3 regions of the Neptuniibacter marinus genome follow, and region 3 is predicted to be linked to each of the others. Evidence: predicted binding sites of a transcription regulator. Region 3 holds the regulator's gene; each other region holds the start of a gene.
What was found. Region 3 encodes LexA, which represses DNA repair genes until DNA is damaged. Its sites were predicted from a motif close to TACTGTNTANNTANACAGTA; they were not measured.
Positions count from the first base shown of each region.

Region 1: the regulator LexA is predicted to act here: its motif matches at 2,214-2,233, upstream of ruvC (crossover junction endodeoxyribonuclease RuvC).
Region 2: the regulator LexA is predicted to act here: its motif matches at 2,442-2,461, upstream of uvrA (excinuclease ABC subunit UvrA).

Region 1 is NZ_OZ245004.1:2,504,727-2,508,985, reverse strand. It holds gene aspS (aspartate--tRNA ligase) at 1-1,243, shown strand, start outside; gene ACOQOE_RS11910 (YebC/PmpR family DNA-binding transcriptional regulator) at 1,369-2,109, shown strand; gene ruvC (crossover junction endodeoxyribonuclease RuvC) at 2,289-2,807, shown strand; gene ACOQOE_RS11900 (trimeric intracellular cation channel family protein) at 2,853-3,512, shown strand; gene ruvA (Holliday junction branch migration protein RuvA) at 3,509-4,141, shown strand; gene ruvB (Holliday junction branch migration DNA helicase RuvB) at 4,153-4,259, shown strand, end outside.
Region 2 is NZ_OZ245004.1:3,745,030-3,749,288, forward strand. It holds gene ACOQOE_RS17750 (ATP-binding protein) at 1-1,506, opposite strand, end outside; gene ssb (single-stranded DNA-binding protein) at 1,777-2,328, opposite strand; gene uvrA (excinuclease ABC subunit UvrA) at 2,620-4,259, shown strand, end outside.
Region 3 is NZ_OZ245004.1:2,654,684-2,658,942, forward strand. It holds gene dinG (ATP-dependent DNA helicase DinG) at 1-1,118, opposite strand, end outside; gene lexA (transcriptional repressor LexA) at 1,276-1,878, shown strand; gene ACOQOE_RS12555 (cell division inhibitor SulA) at 1,881-2,351, shown strand; gene ACOQOE_RS12560 (hypothetical protein) at 2,387-2,626, opposite strand; gene ACOQOE_RS12565 (DUF6586 family protein) at 2,653-3,177, opposite strand; gene topA (type I DNA topoisomerase) at 3,190-4,259, opposite strand, start outside.

The DNA of each region.
Region 1 (4,259 bases), 150 kb from region 3:
TGCGCGAGACTTCTTGGTGCCAAGCCGTATCCATGAGGGATCGTTCTTTGCATTGCCGCAGTCACCACAGCTGTTTAAACAGTTGCTGATGGTCTCTGGTTTTGATCGTTACTATCAAATTGCTAAATGTTTCCGTGATGAAGACCTGCGTGCAGACCGTCAGCCTGAATTTACCCAGATTGATATTGAAACATCCTTTATGGATGAAGAATCAATCATGGGCCTAACTGAAAAAATGGTTCGTAAACTATTCCTTGAGCTTAAGGGTATTGACCTGGGCGATTTCCCACGCATGCCTTATTCTGAAGCGATGCAGCGTTTTGGTTCTGATAAGCCAGATCTCCGTTTTCCAATGGAATTGGTTGATGTTGCGGATTTAATGGCCGAGATTGAGTTCAAAGTCTTTGCCGGCCCAGCTAAAGATCCTAAAGGCCGTGTTGCAGCACTTAAAGTACCAGGCGGAGCTAAGCTGACACGTAAAAATATCGATGATTACACTAAGTTTGTTAGCATTTATGGTGCTAAGGGCTTGGCGTGGATCAAAGTGAATGAAATTGAAAACGGCGCGAATGGCCTTCAGTCACCTATCATCAAGTTCTTAGGTGATGATGTAACGATGGCGATTATGGAACGCTTAGGCGCAGAAAATGGCGATATTGTTTTCTTCGGTGCTGATCAAGAAAAAGTGGTTTCTGAAGCACTAGGCGCTTTACGTATTAAAGTAGGTGAAGATCTTGAAATGTCTCAGCGCGAGTGGGCGCCACTTTGGGTTGTTGATTTCCCAATGTTTGAAGAGACAAGTGATGGCGGTTTAACTGCGCTTCATCATCCATTTACGGCACCAAGCTGCTCACCAGAAGAGCTTAAAGCTGATCCGCTAGCGGCCCTGTCACGTGCGTATGACATGGTGCTTAATGGTTGTGAGCTGGGTGGCGGTTCTATCCGTATCCATGATCAAGAGATGCAAGCCAAAGTACTTGAAATCCTAGGTATTTCTGACGAAGAAGCTGAGGATAAATTTGGCTTCCTACTAACGGCCCTAAAGTTTGGTGCGCCTCCGCATGGTGGTTTAGCATTTGGTTTAGACCGTTTGATTATGCTGATGACTGGTTCGGAGTCTATCCGTGAAGTTATCGCTTTCCCTAAAACGCAGAGTGCATCTTGCCCGATGACCAACGCGCCAGGTGAAGTGAGCGCTGTTCAGCTTCGTGAATTAAATATTAAATTACGTAAAACGCCTTAGTTTTCGTTTTATAGTAATAGGGCGCTTAAAGAGGCCTTTTAGTCTTAATAATAAACTGCCTTCGGGCAGTTTATTTGTATTTATAGACCATTATTTTAAAACATACGGTAGATAGGGAGAGGGTGATGGCTGGTCATTCTAAATTTGCAAATATTAAACACCGTAAGGCGGCGCAAGACGCTAAGCGTGGTAAGGTTTTTACTAAGCTGATTCGTGAACTTGTGGTTGCTGCAAAAGAGGGCGGCGGTAATCCTGATGACAACCCTCGTTTACGTGCGGCGGTTGATAAAAGCCTTGGCGCTAATATGAAGCGCGATACCATCGATAAAGCGATTCTACGTGGAGCAGGGGGCGCAGAAGGCGATAATTACGATGAGTTAACCTATGAAGGTTATGGTGCCAATGGTGTGGCAATTCTTGTTGAGTGTATGACAGATAATGTTAATCGTACGGTTGCTGGAGTACGCGCTGCTTTTAATAAGTTTGGTGGAAACTTAGGTACAAGTGGTTCGGTTGCTTACCTATTTGATAAGAAAGGTCAGATCACCTTTGGGGACGATCTGGATGAAGAGATTGTTATGGAAGCCGCACTTGAGGCTGGTGCTGAAGATGTGGTTACTAATGATGATAACTCTATAGATGTGTTCACCGATTGGCATGAGTTCATGGATGTAAAGCAAGGTTTGGAAGATGCAGGCTTGCAGCCGGTTCATGCGGAAATTGCGATGATTCCATCAACAACGGTTGAGTTGGATGTAGATGCGGGGCGAAAAATACTAAAGCTGATCGATGCGCTAGAGGATTTTGATGATTCTCAGAACGTTTATCACAATGCCATTATCCCTGAAGAATCGATGGACGAATAATTTGCTTTCCTCTTTCTAATGGCCGGGATTATACTCTCGGCTTTTTTTATTCCTCAATATTAGTGGGTTCAGGGTTTTTAAAATGGGCTAGCTCCTGTATTCTTTGCTGTATAAATAAACAGTATTTTTTTTGGGTTGGTGATTTTGAACCGCAATTTGAATCAGAATGTATTAAACAGATGCTTATATTAGGAATAGATCCAGGGTCGCGCATCACAGGTTACGGTGTGATTAATAGTGTTGGCAATAAAAATGAATATGTTGCTAGCGGCTGTATACGCATCAAAGGTGATGAGCTGCCAGAGCGACTACAGCAGGTTTTTACAGGGGTTTCTGAGGTCATAGAGCGTTATTGTCCTCAAGAGATGGCCATTGAACAGGTGTTTATGGCACGTAATGCTGACTCCGCTTTAAAACTAGGTCAGGCGCGTGGCGTGGCTATTGTGGCAGGCACTAATGCAGACCTTCCTGTTTATGAATACGCAGCGCGTAAAGTTAAGCAATCTGTTGTGGGCAAAGGTTCAGCTGACAAGGCACAGATCCAGCATATGGTGACTCAAATTCTTAAGTTGCCAGGCGCGCCTCAAGCGGATGCCGCTGATGCTTTGGCCATTGCGCTTTGTCATTCTCATACACGTAGCAGTTTGATTAAGACATCGGGCAGTATGTCGTCGCGAAATGCGAGTTGGCGCCGTTAATTTTCTAGTTGCTTAGGCAGCATTGTTACTTATAAGAGTTTAATCATGAGTTACGAATATTTTATCTATATTGCCGACCTTCTGGGTGTTGCGGTTTTCGCCACTGCGGGAGCTTTAGCAGCCCAAGGGAAGCGTTTAGATATTTTAGGGGTGGTAGTGTTAGCTATTGTGACCTCAATTGGTGGCGGAACTATTCGTGATATCACATTGGATATTCACCCGGTTGTTTGGATTGCTGATACGACTTACCTTTGGGTAGCGATTATTTCTGCGGTTGTTGCTTTTGTGGTGTGTCGCTATATGCAATACCCAAGAAGGTTATTGTTAATACTTGATGCGATGGGGTTAGCGCTCTTTACAGTTCTTGGTGCTGAAAAAGCCTTAGCATTAGAATTTTCACCGATTATCGCTGTTATGATGGGGGTAATAACGGGTTGTGCCGGAGGTATGATTCGTGACATTCTCACAGGTCAAATTCCGTTAATACTTCAGCGTGACGGCGAGCTTTATGCGACTTGTTCTATTGTCGGTGCGATATTCTATATTGCGTTTTATGAGGTGGTAGAAGAGCAGTTATTGGTACTTATAGCCATGTCGATAGTATTTGTTGTTCGCATGGCTACCATTTTTGCGAACTTGAAATTGCCAGAATTTATTGTCGCAGGGCATAAGTTAGAAGATATGAAAAAGGGACAGGATCAGTGATAGGTCGATTAAAAGGTGAGTTAATAGAGAAGCGCCCTCCACAATTGGTTATTGATGTGAATGGAGTGGGTTACGAGGTTGAAGCCTCAATGAACACTTTCTATCGCTTACCCGAATGTGGTTCGCAGCTGATTTTGTTTACTCACTTTGTGACCCGTGAAGATGCGCAGTTACTTTATGGTTTTTATGAACGGGAGGAGCGCACACTGTTTCGAACGCTGATTAAAGCCAATGGCGTAGGGCCCAAACTTGCAATCACAATTTTATCGGGTATTTCTACCGCCGAATTTGTACGTTGTGTTAATGATGGTGATACCGCATCGTTAGTAAAATTACCCGGTGTAGGCAAAAAAACTGCAGAACGTTTGATTGTTGAGATGAAAGATAAAATTCAGGCATTGGGCCTTGAAAGCTCAAGCGAATTTCAGCTGTCAGCTGCGGATGGCCCAGATATGGCCGCTTTTGAACCTGTTGCTGATTCTCGATCTGAGGCTGAAAGCGCCTTGGTCGCTTTAGGTTATAAGCCTGTTCAAGCGACTAAATCGGTAGCGCAAGCGGTAAAAGCTTTAGGTGCTACAAGTAGCAGTGAAGCGCTTATTCGTTACGCTCTACGAGCAATGGTTGGGTAGGAGTATTGTAAGTGATAGAAGCTGACCGATTTATCTCGCCGCTAAGTAATCCTGTAGAAGAGGCAACAGATCGAGCTATTCGCCCTAAAACCCTTGAAGATTATGTGGGGCAGCCTGT
Region 2 (4,259 bases), 1.1 Mb from region 3:
ACATCCATCCAGTGCGATCAAATCACCTTGAACAGACATCGCCTCGAGCGCATTCAATAACAGATTCATTAATACTTGCCGAACATGCCCTTCATCAGCTATCAAAAACATAGATGGAGGACACTGCATGCGTAACTCTATATTTTGATTGCGAGCAGATGCTCCAACCAATGCAACAACACTACTAAGTAGCTCCTTCGCATCAATTCGGCTTGCTAAAGGGTCCCGAGGTCGAGCAAAGTTAAGTAGATTTTCAAGCACATCGTTCACACGATCGATCTCTTCCTCTACGAGGCTCATCATCTCTTTATTTTCTGGATTTTTTTCTCGTCGAGAGAGCGCTGCTACAGTTGTGCGGATAGTCGTTAAGGGGTTGCGTATATCATGCGCTAGGCCTGCCGCTAGCTGGCCCAAAGTCGCCTGTCGCTCTATAGCTAAAGTAGACCGAATGAATTTTTTCAATTGAAGTCTCATTCGCTCAATCGACTGGGTGAGGCGCAGCATCTCCATCCCTTGAACATGGGCAACTGGCGCCTCCAAATTACCAAGGGCCACCTGCTCAACACTATCAATCAGACTTTCAACTTGTCGATTTAAACGCCGTGAGATGCTCATATGCAACCAAAATAACCCAGCTACGGTGAATATCATCAGAATAATTAGCCAATAACGCATCCTTTCAACCGGCGACATGACCAACTCTCGATCTTGTATTACCTGTAACGACCATCCCGGTAGCAAACTAAATTTTTGCACTGAATTTTCAGTAACGTTTACCGGCTGACCAACCACATCGTAGGTATTGCCATCCCCAGCCTTTAGCAAAACCCGAAACGTGCTTCCCTGATCTAAGCCACGCAATATCTCTGTAAATGAATTAAATCGAAGAACCAGACCAATACTACCCCTTTGATCTGTATTAACATCCAACTGCTGCGAAGCCCGTAAAACAACTCCCGAAGGGCGCTCCATAGAGTATGCTGACGGGCCGATCAGTTCTGCACCTTCAAACTCATAAATATTATTCTTAGAAATTAAACCTATTTCCCGCTTATCTGGAAAGCTCCATGCAACCTCACCTCTTTCATCGAAAAATACAACCCCATAGACACTTCTCGCATCCACTTGTAACCGCAAGAAACTCTCAAGCTCTGAGGAGATATTCTGTCGCCCCTCAGGAACAAAATATTCAGGGCTATCAAATTGATCCGTCAACGCCTGAATCTCAAACTTACGTTCACGAATAAAAACACGAAACTCATTTTGAGTAGCAGCGACCCTTGTCGCCAGTTGCTCTTCCGTTAAGCGGGTGACTAACTGAGAGAAGTAGGAATCGTACAGGCTCGCAAATCCAATCAAAGGGATTAGCGCAACGAGAAGAGATAACCATAGATATTTCGATGTAAGGCGATTTTTTGAAACTCCATGCGGCAATATATCAACTTCAACCACCGCTTCACTTTCTTGTGATCTTATATGCCGAACTACTAAATGATCACTGTTCAAAGAAATATCCTATTATTGGACAATATTATTTTTATTAATCAAGTATAAGCAAGAATAGCACCACGCCACAAACAGAAAGGAACAGGCTTATAATAGTAACTCACTCAGACTTAATGAGCGAAAACCGATCACAAAGACAGCCTTGAGCGATCGGAAACCGCTCAAGACTGCCTAACAATACTTACAACGCAAAAAAAACAAAAAGCCCGCAAATGCGGGCTTAAGGAAGTTCACTCTATGTGAAACGTTACAAATTTCACTAATAGACTGCTAGAACGGAATATCATCATCAAAGTCATCAAACCCAGGAGCAGGTTGAGGTGCTGGTGCTGACTGCTGGGGCGCCGCAGGACGCTGAGCAGGTTTAGACTGCTGAGGCGCATACTGAGGCTGAGATGCAGGCTGTTGAGGTGCTGGTGCAGACTGCTGGGGCGCATAACCACCTGCTTGCGGCTGCTGCTGATAGCCACCGCCATCCCCTGCACCACGACTATCAAGCAGCTGCATTTCGCTGGCGACGATCTCAGTCGTGTAACGATCAGCACCACTTTGGTCCTGCCATTTACGCGTTCGCAAAGCACCTTCGACATAAACTTTACCGCCTTTGCGCATGTACTCGCCGGCGATTTCAGCTAATCGGTTAAAAAAGACAACACGGTGCCACTCTGTACGCTCTTGCTGCTGACCTGTCTGCTTATCTTTCCATGATTCAGACGTTGCAATTGTTACGTTAGTTACAGCATTACCGTTAGGCATATAACGTACTTCTGGATCCCCGCCCAGATTACCGACCAAAATTACTTTGTTAACACCACGTGCCATTTTTCTCTCCAAAATCTTTGTTCGCGTCAGATGCTAAAAGCTACGCATATAACAGCAAAGCTTACCACGCGATCAGTTGAACTCCCATAGCAAACAGTAATCATAATTTATCTATCTGTATAGAAATAAAGATAGAGCTTCAGGCAACCGTAAAAGTCTTTATAATGGTATGTTTGCTCGACCTTAGGTATACACTAAGCGAGTCAATATTGAGTAAGATTTAGCTAAATAGCTCACAGTAACAAGTGGTTTGCACCGTTACTGATTCACTGAACAAAAACAGGCGTAAACATGGATAAGATTCTGGTCCAAGGTGCTCGCACCCATAACCTGAAAAACATTGATATTGAAATACCACGCGATAAGTTAATCGTGATCACTGGCCTTTCAGGTTCCGGAAAGTCTTCTCTTGCTTTCGACACTCTATATGCAGAGGGACAGCGCCGATATGTAGAGTCACTATCAACGTATGCGCGCCAATTTCTATCAATGATGGAAAAGCCTGATGTTGATCATATAGAAGGGCTATCACCCGCCATCTCTATCGAGCAGAAATCAACTTCCCACAACCCACGCTCAACAGTAGGTACTATTACAGAGATCTACGATTATCTACGTCTACTCTTTGCCCGAGCGGGTGAACCACGCTGCCCCGATCACAATCTTCCTTTGGCAGCCCAAACAATTAGCCAAATGGTTGACCAAGTTCTTGAAAAAGAAGAAGGCACTAAGCTTATGCTTCTAGCGCCCGTAGTTCAGGGCAGAAAAGGTGAACAGCTCCACACGATTAGCAACCTACGCGCAGAAGGTTTTATCCGTGCCCGCATCGATGGCATAGTCGTAGATTTAGATTCAGCGCCCGAATTAGATAAAAATAAAAAGCACGACATTGAAGTCGTTATAGACCGTTTTAAAGTACGCCCAGATCTGCAAACTCGTTTAGCAGAATCTTTTGAAACCGCTCTCAATTTAACTGACGGCATTGCAAAAGTAGCTAACATGGAAGACGAGACAGATGAACTGATCTTCTCAGCTCGTTTCGCATGCCCCACCTGCGGACACAGTATCCAGGAGCTAGAACCCCGTTTATTCTCTTTTAACAATCCTCACGGTGCTTGCCCAAGTTGTGATGGTTTAGGCGTAAAGCAATATTTTGATAAAAGCAAAGTAGTGCATGATGCCAGCTTAACGCTATCAGAAGGTGCTATTAGAGGCTGGGATAGAAGAAGCCTTTATTACTTTCAACAGCTTAAAGCCGTAGCAGAGCAGTATGGTTTTGATATGGACACACCGTTCAATAAATTAAAACCAGCGCACCAAGACCTGATTCTTGAAGGAACAGGTAAAGAGACGGTCACATTTAAATATCTGAATGACCGTGGCGATATTATTAATAAAGCGCACCCTTTTGAAGGCGTCCTCAATAATCTACAGCGCCGATACAAAGAAACAGAGTCAGATACCGTTCGTGAAGACCTTGCTAAATATCTAAATATGCAACCTTGCTCCTCCTGTGATGGCAGTCGTTTACGCAGAGATGCTCGCCACGTTTTTATTGATGAACATACATTACCGCAGATAGTCAAAAAACCTATCGGCGACAGTTTAGATTATTTCAATCAACTAGAATTAGTTGGAAAACAGGGCGAGATAGCAGACAAGATACTTAAAGAGATTCGAGAGCGTCTAAGTTTCTTGGTTAACGTAGGTCTTGAATACCTCTCTTTAGATCGTAATGCAGACACTCTTTCTGGCGGCGAAGCACAACGTATCCGATTGGCCAGTCAAATTGGCGCAGGACTCGTTGGGGTTATGTATATTCTAGATGAACCCTCTATAGGTCTTCATCAGCGTGATAATGAGCGCTTACTTAAAACTCTGATTCACCTTAGAGATCTTGGAAACACCGTTATTGTGGTCGAACATGACGA
Region 3 (4,259 bases):
TTGAGTACAACACGTTCGGCTGCCGTAGCGAAGTTATGACAAATAAGTTGCAAAGGCTCAGGAATAACCCCTTGAGCAAACCGATAACGGTCACTTGCCCCCTGAAGTTTATCTATTAATAACTGCTGCAACAGCAACTGCCACTCCTCAAGTGAACGCTCCATATCAGAGAAGGGGTTAGCCATTTTTTCTACATAGCCCTGCAATACCACATGCGCTGATGTGTCATTTAGCAGCTTATTTAATGAACGAGTAACTTTCGCCAACCAGCGCTGACTAGATTTAACACGTAATCTATAAGAAAAATGACCTGTAGTTTTCGTACCAAGATGGTGACCTTCATCAAAAATATAGATCGTATCTTCCGGAGCGGAAAGAATCGCACCACCGCCAAGGGAGAGATCAGCTAACACTAAGTCATGATTTGCAACAATCAGATCCCAACGGTCAAGCTCTTGTCGGGCTTTAAAAAAAGGACAAATTGAAAAATTACTGCAGCGCCGATTAGTACACTGCATATGATCACTGGTGGATAACCGCCAAATAGGATCAGCCACAGTATTTTTTAATCCATCACGATCGCCATCCCACTCACCAGAAGCATACAAACTCAGCAATTCCTGAACTTGAGAAATATCTGACTGATCAATTTTTTGCGCAACTTCATCTTCATACAACGCGATCTGGCCTAACTCATTTTGCTGCTCTAGTACTTTTTCTGCACTAGAAATACAAAAATACCTACCACGTCCTTTCGCCAAGCCATAGGTCAGATTAACGCCAGCCTCTGTTACTAACTGGGGCAGATCCTTCATGATTAGCTGCTCTTGCAAAGCAACTGTTGCCGTAGATACAACAACCTTTTTCTTTCGCTGCTGGGCAATGGGAACAGCCGCCAACAAATAGGCTAATGTTTTACCCGTACCTGTTCCCGCTTCTACCACACTAATATGCGAACCACCATTACGTTCGCCTTCACTGTTCTGCGAGATCGCAGCTAAAGTTCGCGCAATCTCAGCAATCATCATTTTTTGACCATAACGAGATTGAAGCCCACGACTACTTAAGAACGTACTATAGGCCTGCTGTATTGACTGTTTAAGCTGCTTATCTAACAAAGGAAGTACCGAACCTAGGATTGGATGTCTAGATGTAATTCTAACAGCTCACTAGGAAGAAAAACAAAAAACACTGTATAAAAAAACATAAGTTTCTTTACAAACGCAAAATACTGTATAAAAATACACGTACTGTATAAACAAACAGACAAATACTATGAAGCTAACGAAACGACAAACTGAAGTGCTTGAATGTATCAAGCGACACATCGACGAAACGGGTTACCCGCCTACCCGTGCCGATATTGCCCGGGACTTAGGCTTCCGATCAGCTAATGCAGCTGAAGAACACATGAAGGCTTTAGCACGTAAAGGAGCTATTGAAATTATTCCAGGTACATCACGAGGAATCAGAGTCCCTGAGCTCGAAGCCGATTTAGGTATACCTATTATTGGTCAAGTTGCTGCAGGCTCCCCGATATTAGCCGAAGAACATGTAGAAGATCACTGCACAATTTCGTCAAACTTTTTCCAACCCAAAGCAGATTATCTGCTTCGAGTAAAAGGTGAAAGTATGAGAAACATTGGCATTATGGATGGAGACCTACTTGCAGTACACCAATGTAATACAGCAAAAGATGGCGAAATTGTCGTTGCAAGAATTGAAGATGAAGTCACGGTTAAACGTTTTAAGAAAGAGGGAAATATCGTTTATCTTATCGCTGAAAATGAAGAATTTGAACCGATTGTCATTGACTTGAAAGAGCAAGAAATCGCGATTGAAGGCTTAAGCGTTGGTGTAATTCGCAGAGGTAACTAAAAATGATGGCACTTCCAGTAAGTACTAAGGCTCCACTTGTTCTTCTAAAAAACAAAGTATCAGCTAAAGTTACATCCCTTCCGGTAACCCCTTCTACAAAATCGGAGTTAGCTGGCAGTGTTACAGAGATTGTAGTGCAGAATAACAACTTCTCTAACATCCCTATGCTCATGCCTCTACTGGCACAACTGAGTCAAGATGATAGATGGTTTGTCTGGATTGCACCCCCTGTACTTTTACCTAAACAGCTTCTAGCTGACGCGGGCATAGATCTAAACAAAGTAATTCTGTTAAACCCAGATAACAAGCACAGCACCTTCGCTTTAGCTAAACAAGCCTTAAGCACAGGCACAAGCCACTCCGTCATTTCATGGCCTGGTTACCTTTCAGAAAAGGAGCTAAATGAGTTAGAAAATGCGGCAAAGCAAGGGCAAAGCCACGGAATAGTTATACGTCGAAGACAGCATAGCTAAGGCCCTGATAGATAAGAGGGCTTTTGCAATCCAGTTTAATGAATAATAGGTTCTGGCTCTGATTCAGACTCGGCATTATCATCCAAGTCAAAACCTGATTCGGCAACCATCTGAATACCCGCGGTTAACATGACCCGCGCTACGTCAAGATAGTGCCCATTTAACTTATCTTTCAACTCAGATGAGAAATTAACCTTAATCATTGGCTCCGCATCACTATCTGCATTCCGTATGGCCAATTCACCATTTTCAAGCTCTATTATTTCTAATACCATTTCCGACGCTATACCTGACACTTATTTTACCACTCCTGCATTCCTTCTCTCAGAGAATCAACTAACTGAGACAAAGCATTAAACCAACCTTCATACTCGACTATAATCGCCTTATCTTCCGCATGATCAGGATTAACCTGCAACACATGGATCTCTGACAGGCTTTTAGTATCGCTAGTAGCCCCTTTCTTATCCGCACCATGCCAACAGGCTTCATAAGCACCTATCATCTTATGTAGCCAAGCTGTCGAATCATTCTCTAGCACACTTAATTGTTTTAGCTCGGGGCTTTCAACACCGGTAACTTCAAGTTCAGCAGCTAACGATCGGTAACCCTCTAAAGTTTCAGTATCCACTTTATAAACTTCTGCTATTTCACGTAAAAACGCGTCATAAGCAGACATTAAGTGAAAAAGAACAGATTCATTAAATGATTCGATGAGTGCATGTTTATTCCAGCTGGTATCATCTTGAGCTTGCTTTAGTAGCTCAAGATGAATACGTGTAAAACTTAATTTCTGATTAGTCCGTGCTAAATAAATACCGCTCATGGAGTACCCTAACTATTTTTTCGCCTTTTTGCGGGCTTCTTCAACGACCCACTTCCCATCCTGATAGAATGCCCGCCAACCGGTCGCTTTACCATTGACCTCGGTCATGACGTATTGCTCCTTAGTCTTGCGACTATATCGAACAACCGTTAAATTTCCATCAGCATCTTTTTTAGGCGCACTAAACAAAAATTCATATTTAGGATCTATTTCACTTTGGTGCGGCAACAACTCAACAATTTTTGGTGCTCTTGTTTCCCTATTTCGTGGAAACTGACTGGCAGCAAGAAATAAGCCTGATGCCCCATCACGAAGAATATATGTATCCTCAACCTTTTCACAAGCCAATTCAGGCATAGGAACAGGATCCATTTTTGGCGGTGCAGCTTCACCACTTCTTAGCAACTTGCGGGTGTTTTTACACTCTGTACAACCAAAATATTTACCGAACCGACCTGTTTTTAACTGCATTTCAGCCGAGCATTTATCACACTCTAATACAGGCCCGTCATAACCTTTAATTCTATATTCTCCAGCCTCAACCTCAAAACCAGAACAATCGGGATTATTACCACACACATGAAGTTTACGTTTCTCATCTATTAGATAAGAGTCCATCGCCGAACCGCATATGCCGCAACGATGTTTATTACGTAAAATACGTGACTCTTCTTCGTCATCACCATCAACGCTAACCACCTCATCACCAGGGGTTAAGTTAATAGTACATTTACAACGTTCTTTCGGAGGTAAGCTATATCCAGAACAACCGAGAAAAACACCGGTACTCGCCGTGCGGATCATCATATGACGGCCGCAGTCAGGACAGCTAATGTCCGTCTCTGTCGGCGTATTAGGCCTCATCCCATGCTCATCACTTTGTGCTTCTTCTAATTTTGCAGAGAAATCCGCATAAAACTGATCAAGCAATGCTTTCCAATCTGCACTCCCTTCAGCAACGTCATCTAAGCTTTCTTCCATTCGAGCGGTAAAGCTATAATCCATCAGGTCGGCGAAGTTTTCACCTAAACGCTCAACAACAATATCGCCCATTTTTTGCGCATAAAAACGTCGATTCTGCA